3 regions of the Streptomyces sp. ADI95-16 genome follow, and region 3 is predicted to be linked to each of the others. Evidence: riboswitches for the same ligand, from Rfam matches in the RefSeq annotation. Region 3 holds a riboswitch; each other region holds the start of a gene.

Region 1 (3,914 bases), 2.4 Mb from region 3:
ATCCCGACGGCCGAGGAGCGGGCCGAGCTCGCCGCGGCCGGCCTGGACTCGGGCGGCGGCCGCGCGAAGGAGCCCGTGGCGTGAGCGGGGTCCGCGCGGCGCTGGCGAGGGCGCGGTACTTCGTACGGGAGTTCTCGGGCGAGGCGGCCTACGACCGGTACGTCGCGCACGCCCGCGCGCACGACCCCGCGGCCGAGGTCCTGACCCGCCGCGCCTTCGAGCGGGCCCGCACGGACTCCCGCGAGGCGGACCCCCGCGAGGGCTTCCGCTGCTGCTGAACCGGTTCCGCGAAGGGCCCCGCCGACGGTGGCGGGGCCCTTCGCCGTTGCTCGGGTTCAGCGCACCCAGTCTTTGAGCGGCTCGGTGGGGAGGGTGATACCGACGGGGTCGGGCAGGCAGATGTCCTTTCCGAAAGGAACGGTCTGCACGGTCTCGTACCGCTGCCCGTCGGGCTCGCTGTGAACCAGAACCAGGCCGTTGTCCCGGTCGATCAGCAGGTAGACCGGAATGCCGGTCTCCGCGTACGCGTGGGGCTTCTCTTTGCGGTCGCGCCCGTCGGTGTCGGAGTCGTACGAGGTGACCTCGACAACCATCAACACCGGAGTCGGATCAGCCCACTCACCCTGGCCGACGAACGCGTCGTCCGGGGCCATCAACGCGTCTGGACGCGCGCGACCCGAGCGGTACTCCTCGACCATCAATCCGCGCTCGACATGCAGCCACTGTTCAGGCCGGTACTGCATGCACATGCGGGCGAGCCAGACAACGATTCGGTCGTGATCCCCGTCCGGCACCGCTTTGACCCCCATCTTGCCGGTGATGAACTCAAGTCGCAGCCCTTCGACCTCCCGGGCGCCTATACGCGCGAGAGTCTCGAAGTCCGCGGTCAGCATCTGGGGCCTGTCGGTCATCACGGTCATGCCTCGCTCGGCTTCCTCGACGGTCTGATCCGACGATAGCGCCGGGCACCGACGACCGTCCCGCAGAATCGTTCCCCATGGACATCGTGATCAGAACAGCCGTGCCCAGTGACTACGCGGAACTGGGTGACATCACCGCGCGGGCCTATCTCGACGACGGGCTCCTGGACGACAACGAGGACGACTTCTACGAGCGCGTGCTGCGCGACGTCGCCGGGCGGGCCGGGGAGGGCGAGGTGATCGTCGCCACGCTCGACGGGGTCCTGCTGGGCGGGGTGACCTTCGCCCCGCCGGGCAGCCGCATGGCCGACGTCGCCGGACCCGGCGAGGCCGAGTTCCGGATGCTGGCCGTCGACCGGGCGGGGCGCGGGAAGGGGGCCGGCGAGGCGCTGGTGCGGGCCTGCGCCGAGCGCGCCCTGGCCATCGAAGGGGTGAACCGTCTGCTGCTCTCCACCCGGGCGCAGAGCCCCGCCGCGCACCGGATCTACGAGCGGCTGGGCTTCGTACGGACCCCGGAACGGGACTGGTCACCAGTCCCCACGGTGCCGCTGCTGACCTACGCGTTGGAGCTGCGCGTACTGGACCGGTAGCAGGCCGACACAAGATGTGGGGGGTCGCGCATCAACGGCCCCCCACATGTATGCTCATCCTCGCTGTCGTCGCAGGGGAATCCGGTGTGAATCCGGAACTGTCCCGCAACGGTATGAAGTACACCCATTGGTGTCACCGCAAGTCCGATGACCTGCCGACAGTGCGCCCGGCTCGACCGAACCGGGTGCCGATACGTCCGGGCCCCGCGGTTGGGCCGGTGGACGCCGCGCGGTGTGCCCTCCGAGGTCCCTGTCCGCGCGCGCCCGCTCGCGCCCCGCACCGCAGGTGCCCCGGAGCCGAGCGAGGGAGAGCTCCCCCCGTGACCATCGCGCCTTCCGCACCGCGCGCCGAGTCCGACCCGTCCGACACCGGAATCGAGACCGGGGGACCTGGGGCCGCGCTGCTGCGGACCCTCACCGAGCTGACCGCCGACCTTCCCGACACCGACCCCGGCCGGGTCGCCGCCGCCGCACTGCGCGGCCGCAGCGCCGCCGCCGACGAGGCCGAGCTGCGTTCGCTCGCCACCGAGGCCGCGGCCGGTCTGATCTCCGAGGACCCGGCGTACTCCCGGCTCGCCGCCCGGCTGCTGACGCTCGCCGTCCGCGACGAGGCCGCCGGCCAGGGAGCCACCTCCTTCTCCGCCTCCGTCGCCGTCGGTCACCGCGAGGGCCTGATCGCCGACCGCACCGCCGCGTTCGTCAAGACCCACGCGGCCCGCCTGGACGCGCTGGTCGAGCACACGCTCGCCGAGGGCGCGGACGACCGCTTCGGCTTCTTCGGCCTGCGCACCCTGCACAGCCGCTACCTGCTGCGCCACCCGATCACCCGCCAGGTCGTCGAGACCCCGCAGCACTTCATGCTGCGCGTGGCCTGCGGACTCGCCGCGGACGAGAGCGTCCAGGCCGTCGAGGAAGTGGCCTCGCTCTACCGGCTGATGAGCCGCCTGGACTACCTGCCGTCCTCCCCCACGCTCTTCAACTCCGGCACCCGGCACCCGCAGATGTCCTCCTGCTACCTGCTGGACTCCCCGCTGGACGAGCTCGACTCGATCTACGACCGCTACCACCAGGTCGCCCGCCTCTCCAAGCACGCCGGTGGCATCGGTCTGTCGTACTCCCGCATCCGCGCCCGCGGTTCGCTGATCCGGGGTACGAACGGCCACTCCAACGGCATCGTGCCGTTCCTGAAGACCCTCGACGCCTCCGTCGCCGCCGTGAACCAGGGCGGCCGCCGCAAGGGTGCCGCCGCCGTCTACCTGGAGACCTGGCACGCGGACATCGAGGAGTTCCTGGAGCTCCGCGACAACACCGGTGAGGACCAGCGCCGCACCCACAACCTGAACCTGGCGCACTGGGTGCCGGACGAGTTCATGCGCCGCGTGAACGCCGACGCCGACTGGTCGCTGTTCTCCCCGGCCGACGTGCCCGAGCTGGTCGACCTGTGGGGCGACGACTTCGACGCCGCCTACCGCAAGGCCGAGGCGGACGGCCTGGCCCGCAAGACCATGCCCGCCCGCGACCTGTACGGCCGGATGATGCGCACCCTCGCGCAGACCGGCCAGGGCTGGATGACCTTCAAGGACGCCTCCAACCGCACGGCGAACCAGACCGCCGAGCCGGGCACCGTCGTCCACTCCTCGAACCTGTGCACCGAGATCATCGAGGTCACCAACGACGGCGAGACCGCCGTCTGCAACCTCGGCTCGGTCAACCTGGGCGCGTTCGTCCTGACGGAGACCGGCGAGATCGACTGGGAGCGGCTGGACGAGACCGTCCGCACCGCCGTGACCTTCCTCGACCGCGTGGTGGACATCAACTTCTACCCGACCGAGCAGGCCGGGCGTTCCAACGCCCGCTGGCGTCCGGTGGGTCTGGGCGCGATGGGCCTCCAGGACGTCTTCTTCAAGCTGAAGCTGCCCTTCGACTCCCCCGAGGCGAAGGCGCTGTCCACCAAGCTCTCCGAGCGCATCATGCTGGCCGCGTACGAGGCCTCCTGCGACCTCGCCGAGCGCAGCGGCCCGCTGCCGGCCTGGGAGCAGACCCGCACCGCCCGCGGCGTCCTGCACCCGGACCACTACAACACCGAGCTGAACTGGCCGGAGCGCTGGGACGCGCTGCGCGCCCGGGTCGCCGAGTCCGGCATGCGCAACTCGCTGCTGCTGGCCATCGCCCCGACGGCGACGATCGCCTCCATCGCCGGTGTGTACGAGTGCATCGAGCCGCAGGTCTCCAACCTCTTCAAGCGCGAGACCCTGTCGGGCGAGTTCCTCCAGGTCAACGGCTACCTGGTGGAGGAGCTGAAGAAGCTCGGCGTGTGGGACGCCCAGAGCCGCGAGGCGCTGCGCGAGGCCAGCGGTTCCGTCCAGGGCTTCGGCTGGATCCCGGCCGAGGTGCGCGAGCTGTA
Region 2 (3,914 bases), 1.5 Mb from region 3:
CCGGTATGGACAACGAGACGGACAACCACCCGGCAGGTTCTCCCACGAGCCGTCCGAACGACCCCGGTTGCCAACCCGGTGACGACCTCGGCAACGACCCCGCCGCGGAGGACCACGCGGAGGACCACGCGGTGGTGCTCGGCGCGGGCCTGGCCGGGCTGCTCGCCGCCCGGGCGCTCGCCACGAAGTTCGCCCGCGTCACCCTCGTCGAGCGGGACGAACTGCCCGAGGCCGGGCCGGCGTTCCGGCCCGGCGTTCCGCAGTCCCGGCACGTGCACGTGCTGTGGTCGCGCGGCCTGGAGCTGATGGAACAGATGCTTCCGGGGATCACCGGAAAGCTGGTGGCGGCCGGGGCCGCGGTGCTGGAATCGCCCCGGGACTTCCTCTGGCTGAGCCCCGCCGGCTGGTTCGGCGCCGTCCCCGGCGCCGAAGTCCTCCTCGCCGGCCGGGAGGTCATCGACTGGACGGTGCGCCAGGAGGTGCTGCGGGACGGGCGCATCCGGGTGCGGGCCGGCTCCGCGGCCACCGGGCTCGTCGCCGGCGCCGACGGCCGCTCGGTGACCGGCGTGCGACTGCGCGAGGGCGAGCCGCTGACCGCGCGCCTCGTGGTCGACGCCACCGGCCGCACCTCCAAGGCCTCCGACTGGTTGGCAGCCCTGGGGTACGAGGTGCCCGAAGCCTCCCGCTGCGACTCCCGTCTCGCCTACTCCAGCCGCTCCTTCGCGGCCCCGAAGGACCCCGGGCGGCGCTGGCGCGGCGTGTATGTCCAGGGCCGGCCGGACAGCCCGCGCGGGGGCGTGCTGGTCCCGCTGGACGGTGACCGCTGGCTGGTGACCCTGCTCGGCTACGGCAGCGGGCACGCCCCGCCCACCAAGGACGAGGAGTTCCTCGACTTCGCCCGTACGCTGCGCAGCCCCGCCCTCTACGACGCCATCCGCGACGCGAAACCCCTCTCCCCGGCGACCGGGTTCCGGGGGACGGCGAACGAGTGGCGCCACTACGAGCGGATGGAGCGCTGGCCGGCCGGGTTCATCGTCCTCGGCGACGCCGCGTGCCGGTTCAACCCCGTGTACGGGCACGGGATGACGGTGGCCGCGCTCGCGGCGGACGCCCTCGCCGCCGCGATCGGTGACCTGGGGCCGGCGGAGATCCCGGGCGCGGCCCGCCGGCTCCAGCGGCGGACGGCCGCCGCGGCGGAGGTGGCCTGGCAGATCGCCACCAGCGAGGACCAGCGCTACCCGGGGACCGAGGGGCCGCCGCCGGACCGGGCCACCCGGATCCTGCAGAAGTACATGTCCCGGGTGATGGCGGGGGCCACCGCCGATCCGGGGATCTCCGCGCCCTTCTTCGGCGTCCTGTCCCTGTCCGCCCCGCCGAACACCCTGCTCAGCCCCGGCACGGTGGTGCGCGTCCTGTCCAAGTGGCGCCTCCCCACGGCCCCGGAGACCACCGCCTACCCCTCCCACCACGGCCCGCCGGGGGCGTAGCGGCCCTCAGCAGCCGGTCACCCCGTCCGCGCGGTGCCCCGCGAGCACCCGAGATCGGCAGGTCATCTGACCCCGATCTGACATTCGGCTCCCGTAAGGTGGGCCGTGCAGCTGGTTCGCCCCCGTCCGCCAGGCGGGAAGCGTCGTAAGAGGGAACCCGGTGGGAATCCGGGACTGCCCCGCAGCGGTGAGCGAGAACGACCGCCGTCATACGCACTGGGCCCGGACGGGCCTGGGAAGCGACGGCCAGTAGGTGTCCGTCCCCGACCGACAGGTCGGGGCAGGCGTGCTCGCGAGTCCGAAGACCTGCCCGTTGCCCGCCGTGCGGACCCACGTCCGCGCGCGGAGATTCCGGTGACCTCTCGGGCGGGTCGGCGTGCACCTCTGCCATCCCTTCGCGTTCGCGTGCCCGTGTCCCGTCGCCGGGATCCGTCCTCAGACACGCTCGCGAAGGAGAGTTCTGTGACCACCGCATCCGCCACACCCGCCACACCCGCGCCCGCCGTACGGGCGACCGTGCACGGCTACCCCCGACAAGGCCCCCAGCGGGAGCTGAAGAAGGCCGTCGAGGGGTACTGGAAGGGCCGCGTCCAGGCCGCCGAGCTGCACGACACCGCCGCCCGGCTGCGCCGCGAGGCCTGGCTGGAGCTGGCCGCCGCCGGCCTGACCGAGGTACCGACCGGCCAGTTCTCGTACTACGACCACGTGCTCGACACCAGCGTCATGCTGGGCGCCGTCCCCGACCGCCACCGCGCCGCCCATGAGGCCGATCCGCTCGACGGCTACTTCGCGATGGCCCGCGGCACCCAGGACGTGGCGCCGCTGGAGATGACCAAGTGGTTCGACACCAACTACCACTACCTGGTCCCCGAACTGGGCCCCGGCACCGCCTTCACGGCCGACCCCGGCGCGCAGCTCGCCCAGTACCGGGAGGCGGCCGCCCTCGGCCTCGCCGCCCGGCCCGTACTCGTCGGGCCGATCACCTACCTGCTGCTCGCCAAGCCCGCCCCCGGCGTCGCCCCCGGCTTCGAGCCGCTCACCCTGCTCGACCGGCTGCTGCCCGCCTACGCCCGCGTCCTCGCCGAACTGAAGGCCGCCGGCGCCGAATGGGTCCAGCTCGACGAGCCCGCCCTGGTCCAGGACCGCACCCCCGCCGAACTCAACGCGGCCGCCCGCGCCTACCGAGAGCTGGGCGCCCTCACCGACCGGCCCCAGCTGCTCGTCGCCTCGTACTTCGACCGGCTCGGCGAGGCCCTGCCCGTGCTCGCCGCCGCCCCCGTCGAAGGCCTCGCCCTCGACTTCACCGGGCGCGCCGCCCGCAACCTCGAAGACCTCGCCGCCGCCGGCGGCATCCCCGGCAAGCGGCTCGTCGCCGGTGTGGTCGACGGGTGCAACGTCTGGGTCAACGACCTCAAGCGGTCCCTGACCACCCTCGGCACCCTGCTCGGCCTCGCCGGACAGGTGGACGTGGCCCCCTCCTGCTCCCTGCTGCACGTCCCGCTCGACGTCGCCGCCGAACGGGACCTCGACCCGCAGGTGGCGCGCTGGCTGGCCTTCGCCCGGCAGAAGACCGCCGAGACCGCCACCCTCGCCCGGGGCCTGGCCGGAGGCACCGGGGTCATCGCCGCCGAACTGGCCGCGAACCGGGCCGCGCTGGCGAGCCGCGCCGGGTCCGCGCTCACCCGCGACCCGGCCGTCCGCGCCCGGGCCGCCGCCGTCACCGGCGCCGACACCCGCCGCGCCCTCCCGTACGCGGAGCGCTCCATTGCCCAGCGGGCCCGCCTGGGCCTGCCGCCGCTGCCGACCACCACCATCGGCTCGTTCCCGCAGACCGGCGAACTCCGCGCCGCCCGCGCCGACCTGCGGGCCGGGCGGACCGACGCCGCCGGGTACGAGGAGCGCATCGCCGCCGAGATCCGCGAGGTCATCGGCTTCCAGGAGAAGACCGGCATCGACGTCCTCGTGCACGGCGAGCCCGAACGCAACGACATGGTGCAGTACTTCGCCGAGCAGCTCAGCGGCTATCTCGCCACCCAGCACGGCTGGGTCCAGTCGTACGGCACCCGGTACGTGCGGCCGCCGATCCTGGCCGGGGACATCTCCCGCCCGCAGCCGATGACCGTGCGCTGGACCTCGTACGCCCAGTCCCTGACGGGGCTGCCCGTCAAGGGCATGCTGACCGGCCCCGTGACCATGCTGGCGTGGTCCTTCGTACGGGACGACCAGCCGCTCGGCGACACGGCCTGGCAGGTCGCGCTCGCCCTGCGCGACGAGGTCGCGGACCTGGAGGCGGCCGGGACCTCCGTCATCCAGGTGGACGAGCCGGCCCTGCGCGAGACGCTGCCGCTGCGGGCCGCCGACCACGCCGCCTACCTGGAGTGGGCCACCGAGTCCTTCCGGCTGACCACCGCCGGGGTCCGGCCGGAC
Region 3 (3,914 bases):
CCGGCCGGCGCTTTCGCACACGGTCGGTGCTGCGGTCCCGAAGGCCCGCAGCACCGACCGGGGTCCGGAGGTCAGGCGCCCCAGCGCAGGGCGATGGTGTCGCCCACGCCCACGACCTTGTTGCGGGCCGCGCCGGCGAAGGCGGAGCCGTCGACGCTGACCTTCCAGGTGTTGGAGCCGCTGTTGGCCTTGCCGTTGACGGCCGTGACGGTGCCGGTGCCCGACGAGGGGGTCACGCTCGTGACGCAGCCGGAAGGCGTCGCGGCGGTGGTCGCCGCGTTCAGGACGTCCCCGAGGGTGGTGGTCGTACCGGTCGGGGTGAAGGCGACCGAGCACACCTTGAGGCTGCCGGCGCCGTCGTCGACGGTCAGCGCCAGCTGGGTGGCCGTACCGGCGGTGAAGGTGGACTGGGCGACCCACTGCGGGGCCCCGGGGGTGACCGGAACGGGCGGGGCCGTCGTGAAGCCGCCGCCCGCGACGGCCCGCAGCGCGTCGATGGAGGAGTAGGCGGAGGGCACGGTGTCGGACGGCTTGTACTTGAAGCCGCCCGCCGGGTTGTACTGATTGGCGATCAGGAAGTCGATCGGGGTCTTGCCGCTGCCGGTGAGGAAGTCCCCGGTCTGCGGGTTGAATCCGCAGGCGTTGAGACCGGCGACACCCCAGCCGTTGGAGCTGGTGTTCACCCCGTACAGGGAGTTGAAGGCACCGCTGCCGGAGACCAGCGTGCCCTTCAGGAAGTTCTTCGCCTGGACGACGTCCGTGTCGGTGTTCGGTACGCCGGACACGCACAGGGCAGCCATGGCGGCGCCGGTCATGTCGACGTCGCCCGCGGAGTTCAGGACGGTCGGATTGCCCTCGCCCTTCTGGTACGTCCAGCCGCCGTCCACGTGCTGGTTGGCGCGGATGCGGGCGACCATCGAGTCCGTCAGCGCCTGCGGGACACGGGCGCCGCCGGCCTGCGTCTTGGCGCCGCCCAGCGAAAGGGCCGCGAAGACCGTGCCGTTGAAGTTGCCCGACGGGCCGAAGTAGCCGGCTTCCGCGGTCTGCCAGTAGGAGTAGATGTTGGCGACGAGGTTGCGGGAGGCGGACACGCGGGCAGGGTCGATGCCGGCGGCGTACGCGTTGAGGGTGCCGCGCTCGTAGTCCGTGACCACCGGGGAGGCCTGCGGCCAGCCCGCCGTCGACAGCAGGTTGCGGTAGACGGTGCGAGCGTTCTTCGTCGTGTCGCCACCCGGGTAGACGTCGACGACGGCAGTGCCGGCCGCCGCGAAGGTGCTGAACGCCCACTCGTTGGACAGGCCGGAGCCGGCGTACGAACCGTCAGCCGCCTGGAGGGACTTGAGGTATGCCACACCGTTGGTCTTGGAGGTGGCGATCTGGGCGGGTGACGAGGTCGCGGACGCGGGGAGCGCGGTGAGCGCGAAGGCGCCGAGCGCTGCGGGCACGACGAGCGCGAGGCGGCGGGAGGTGCGGGGACGGGGACGGGACATGGCCTGCTCCTGGAATCGGCGGACGCCGACCTCATCCGGCGCTCCACGTCCAGTGCGGACGCACGGGCGGGCATGCCGGAGGGCCGCCGCCCGGAACGCGTGGTACGGCTTCCTGTACTGCATCGCCGTATGGGCATTCGGGCTCGGAGACGGCCCCCGCCGTCCCACACCGCTGCGCGTCAGCTCCGGCTTCCCACCGGATTCCCCCATCTGGCAGCCCAGGACGCTACCCGAGTGATCAAGGGTCCGCCAGCCACCGCGAGACGGGCCGCCCGGACCCGCCGGGAGCGCTCCTGGATGAGATGCAAGACACCTTGACGCTGCCTTTATCAGCGTGTTCCACTCCGACTGATAAGCACTCAGCTCCAGGGGAAGCCGGTCTGAATCCGGCGCTGACCCGCAACCGTAGGCCCGGCATCGCCGGGCGAGCCGGAATGCCTGGAGCCAGGTTTTTGCAGCGAGAAACGCCGTCGCGGACTACGGCGTGGTTCGAAGGCTTCTTCCGCGCCCTGCGCACCGCGCATTGCGCACCGCGCTCCGTGCGTGCGGGAAGCCCTTTGCCACGCACTGGTCCGCCCGGCTGACACGAGGGGCCGTGGTGGGGACCGCAGAGCTAGCAGAGCGACGCACGGGAAGAATGAGGCTGGTGTCGCTGATGTCGGCGGCGCTGCTGACGTTCGGCGCGAGCGCGGTCTTCGTCACCGGGACGACGTCCGCGGCGGCCGACCCGATCGAGGGGTGCACCGCCACGGCCGGCGCCGTCGTCGCCGTCGACTTCGGCCCGTTCGGCGGCAAGGTGGAGCGCGGCTGCGACACCACGCCCACCACGGGCTACGAACTGCTCCGGGACGCCGGTTTCACCACCGAGGGCACCGTCCACGACGGCCCCGCCTTCATCTGCCGCATCGGCAACGGCTCCTTCAACTCCGGTACCCAGTACCCGACTCCGGACAAAGAGGCCTGCGTCCTCACACCGCAGGCGACCGCCTACTGGTCGTACTGGATCGCCTCGCCCGGCCAGAAGAACTGGACCTACAGCCCCCTCGGCGCGATGGCCCGCACGCCGAAGGACGGCGACGTGGACGCCTGGGTGTTCGGCGGTACGGACATCGGCGGGACCTCCGGCAAGCCCACCTTCTCCCCCGACGACGTACGCGCCGCAGGCGGCGGCCCCAGCCCGGACCCGACCGGGCCCACGGGCCCGCCCACCGTGCCGCCGGGCACCGTGGACCTGCCCGCCGCCACCCGGTGGCTCACCGGGCAACTGACCGACGGTGAAAGGGTCGTCGACGAGGGCGCCACGACGGCGAACCACTTCCTCACCACCGAGGCCGTCTACGCGCTCGCGGGCGCCGACCCCAAGAGCGCGACGGCCCGCAAGGCCGCCGACTTCCTCGCCACGCCCGCGCAGACGGACGCGTACGCCTACCCGGTCGGCAAGGACGGGATCCCCGACGCCACCGCCGCGGCGCGCCTCGCGCTCGTCGCCGAGGCCACCGGCAGGGATCCGCGGGCCTTCGGCGGGCACGACCTGCTCGGGGACCTGGTCAAGTACGTCTGTCCCCGGGACATCGGTGACGGCGAGACGGTCGACGGCTGCCTCACCAAGGGCGATTTCCGCACCACCGGCCAGTCGGACGCCCAGGCCATGGCCGTCATCGCCCTGCTGAACGGCGGCGTGACGCCCCCGGCCGACGCCGTGAACCGGCTGGCCGGCCTCCAGTGCGAGGACGGTGGGTTCACCGGCATCCTCATCCGCTCCGGCGGATGGTGCGACAGCGACGCCGCCTCCACGGGGCTCATCGCCCTGGCCCTCAAGCGGGCCGGCGGCCACGACGCGGCGGTCGCGAAGGCCCGGGCCTACTTGAGGAAGTCCCAGCTGGCGACCGGGGCTTGGCCCTCCGCCTCGTACATGACGACCGGCGCCCCGGCCGCCACCGCACGGGCCGCCCAGGCGCTGCGCGCCCTCGGTGACACGCCCTACGCGGACGCGGGCCTCTTCTGGCTCTCCAAGCAGCAACTCCCCGCGGGCGGCTTCGGCTTCGAGGAGGGCGAGACCGACGCGCGGGTGTTCGCCGCCGCGCCGGTGGTGCTCGCCGCCGCCAAGAGCGACCTGGTGACGCTGACCACCCCGCCGGCGGTTCCGCCGACGGCTGCGCCGGGCGAGGGGCCTGACGCGAAGAAGGGGACGGCCTACCTCACCGACAAGGCCCGTCTGATCCAGGGCCGTTACTACGAGAACGCGCCCGGCAGCGGCTTCGCCGACTACGGTCTGACCATCGACGGCGCCTACGCCCTGGCCGCCACCGGCCAGGACAACGCCACCCTGCGCAACGTCGTCGACTTCCTCGACAAGGGCGGCAAGGACGGCAAGGGGCGCGGCGTCCACGACTGGACCCTGATCGGCACCAAGCACGCCGGCGG

The links. A riboswitch is a leader RNA that binds a small molecule or an ion and turns the genes downstream of it on or off. The one in region 3 is predicted to bind cobalamin.
Region 1: it holds a riboswitch for cobalamin, as region 3 does, so the genes downstream of both, EES41_RS24270 (ribonucleoside-diphosphate reductase subunit alpha) here and EES41_RS34695 (hypothetical protein) in region 3, are expected to answer to the same signal.
Region 2: it holds a riboswitch for cobalamin, as region 3 does, so the genes downstream of both, metE (5-methyltetrahydropteroyltriglutamate--homocysteine S-methyltransferase) here and EES41_RS34695 (hypothetical protein) in region 3, are expected to answer to the same signal.

What each region holds. Positions count from the first base shown of each region.
Region 1 is NZ_CP033581.1:5,400,922-5,404,835, reverse strand. It holds gene EES41_RS24290 (carbon starvation CstA family protein) at 1-84, shown strand, start outside; gene EES41_RS24285 (YbdD/YjiX family protein) at 81-278, shown strand; gene EES41_RS24280 (Uma2 family endonuclease) at 336-920, opposite strand; gene EES41_RS24275 (GNAT family N-acetyltransferase) at 998-1,510, shown strand; cobalamin riboswitch at 1,544-1,685, shown strand; gene EES41_RS24270 (ribonucleoside-diphosphate reductase subunit alpha) at 1,837-3,914, shown strand, end outside.
Region 2 is NZ_CP033581.1:6,314,023-6,317,936, forward strand. It holds gene EES41_RS28220 (NAD(P)/FAD-dependent oxidoreductase) at 6-1,487, shown strand; cobalamin riboswitch at 1,634-1,795, shown strand; gene metE (5-methyltetrahydropteroyltriglutamate--homocysteine S-methyltransferase) at 1,950-3,914, shown strand, end outside.
Region 3 is NZ_CP033581.1:7,789,392-7,793,305, reverse strand. It holds gene EES41_RS34695 (hypothetical protein) at 72-1,490, opposite strand; cobalamin riboswitch at 1,601-1,739, opposite strand; cobalamin riboswitch at 1,860-1,929, shown strand; gene EES41_RS34690 (prenyltransferase/squalene oxidase repeat-containing protein) at 2,146-3,914, shown strand, end outside.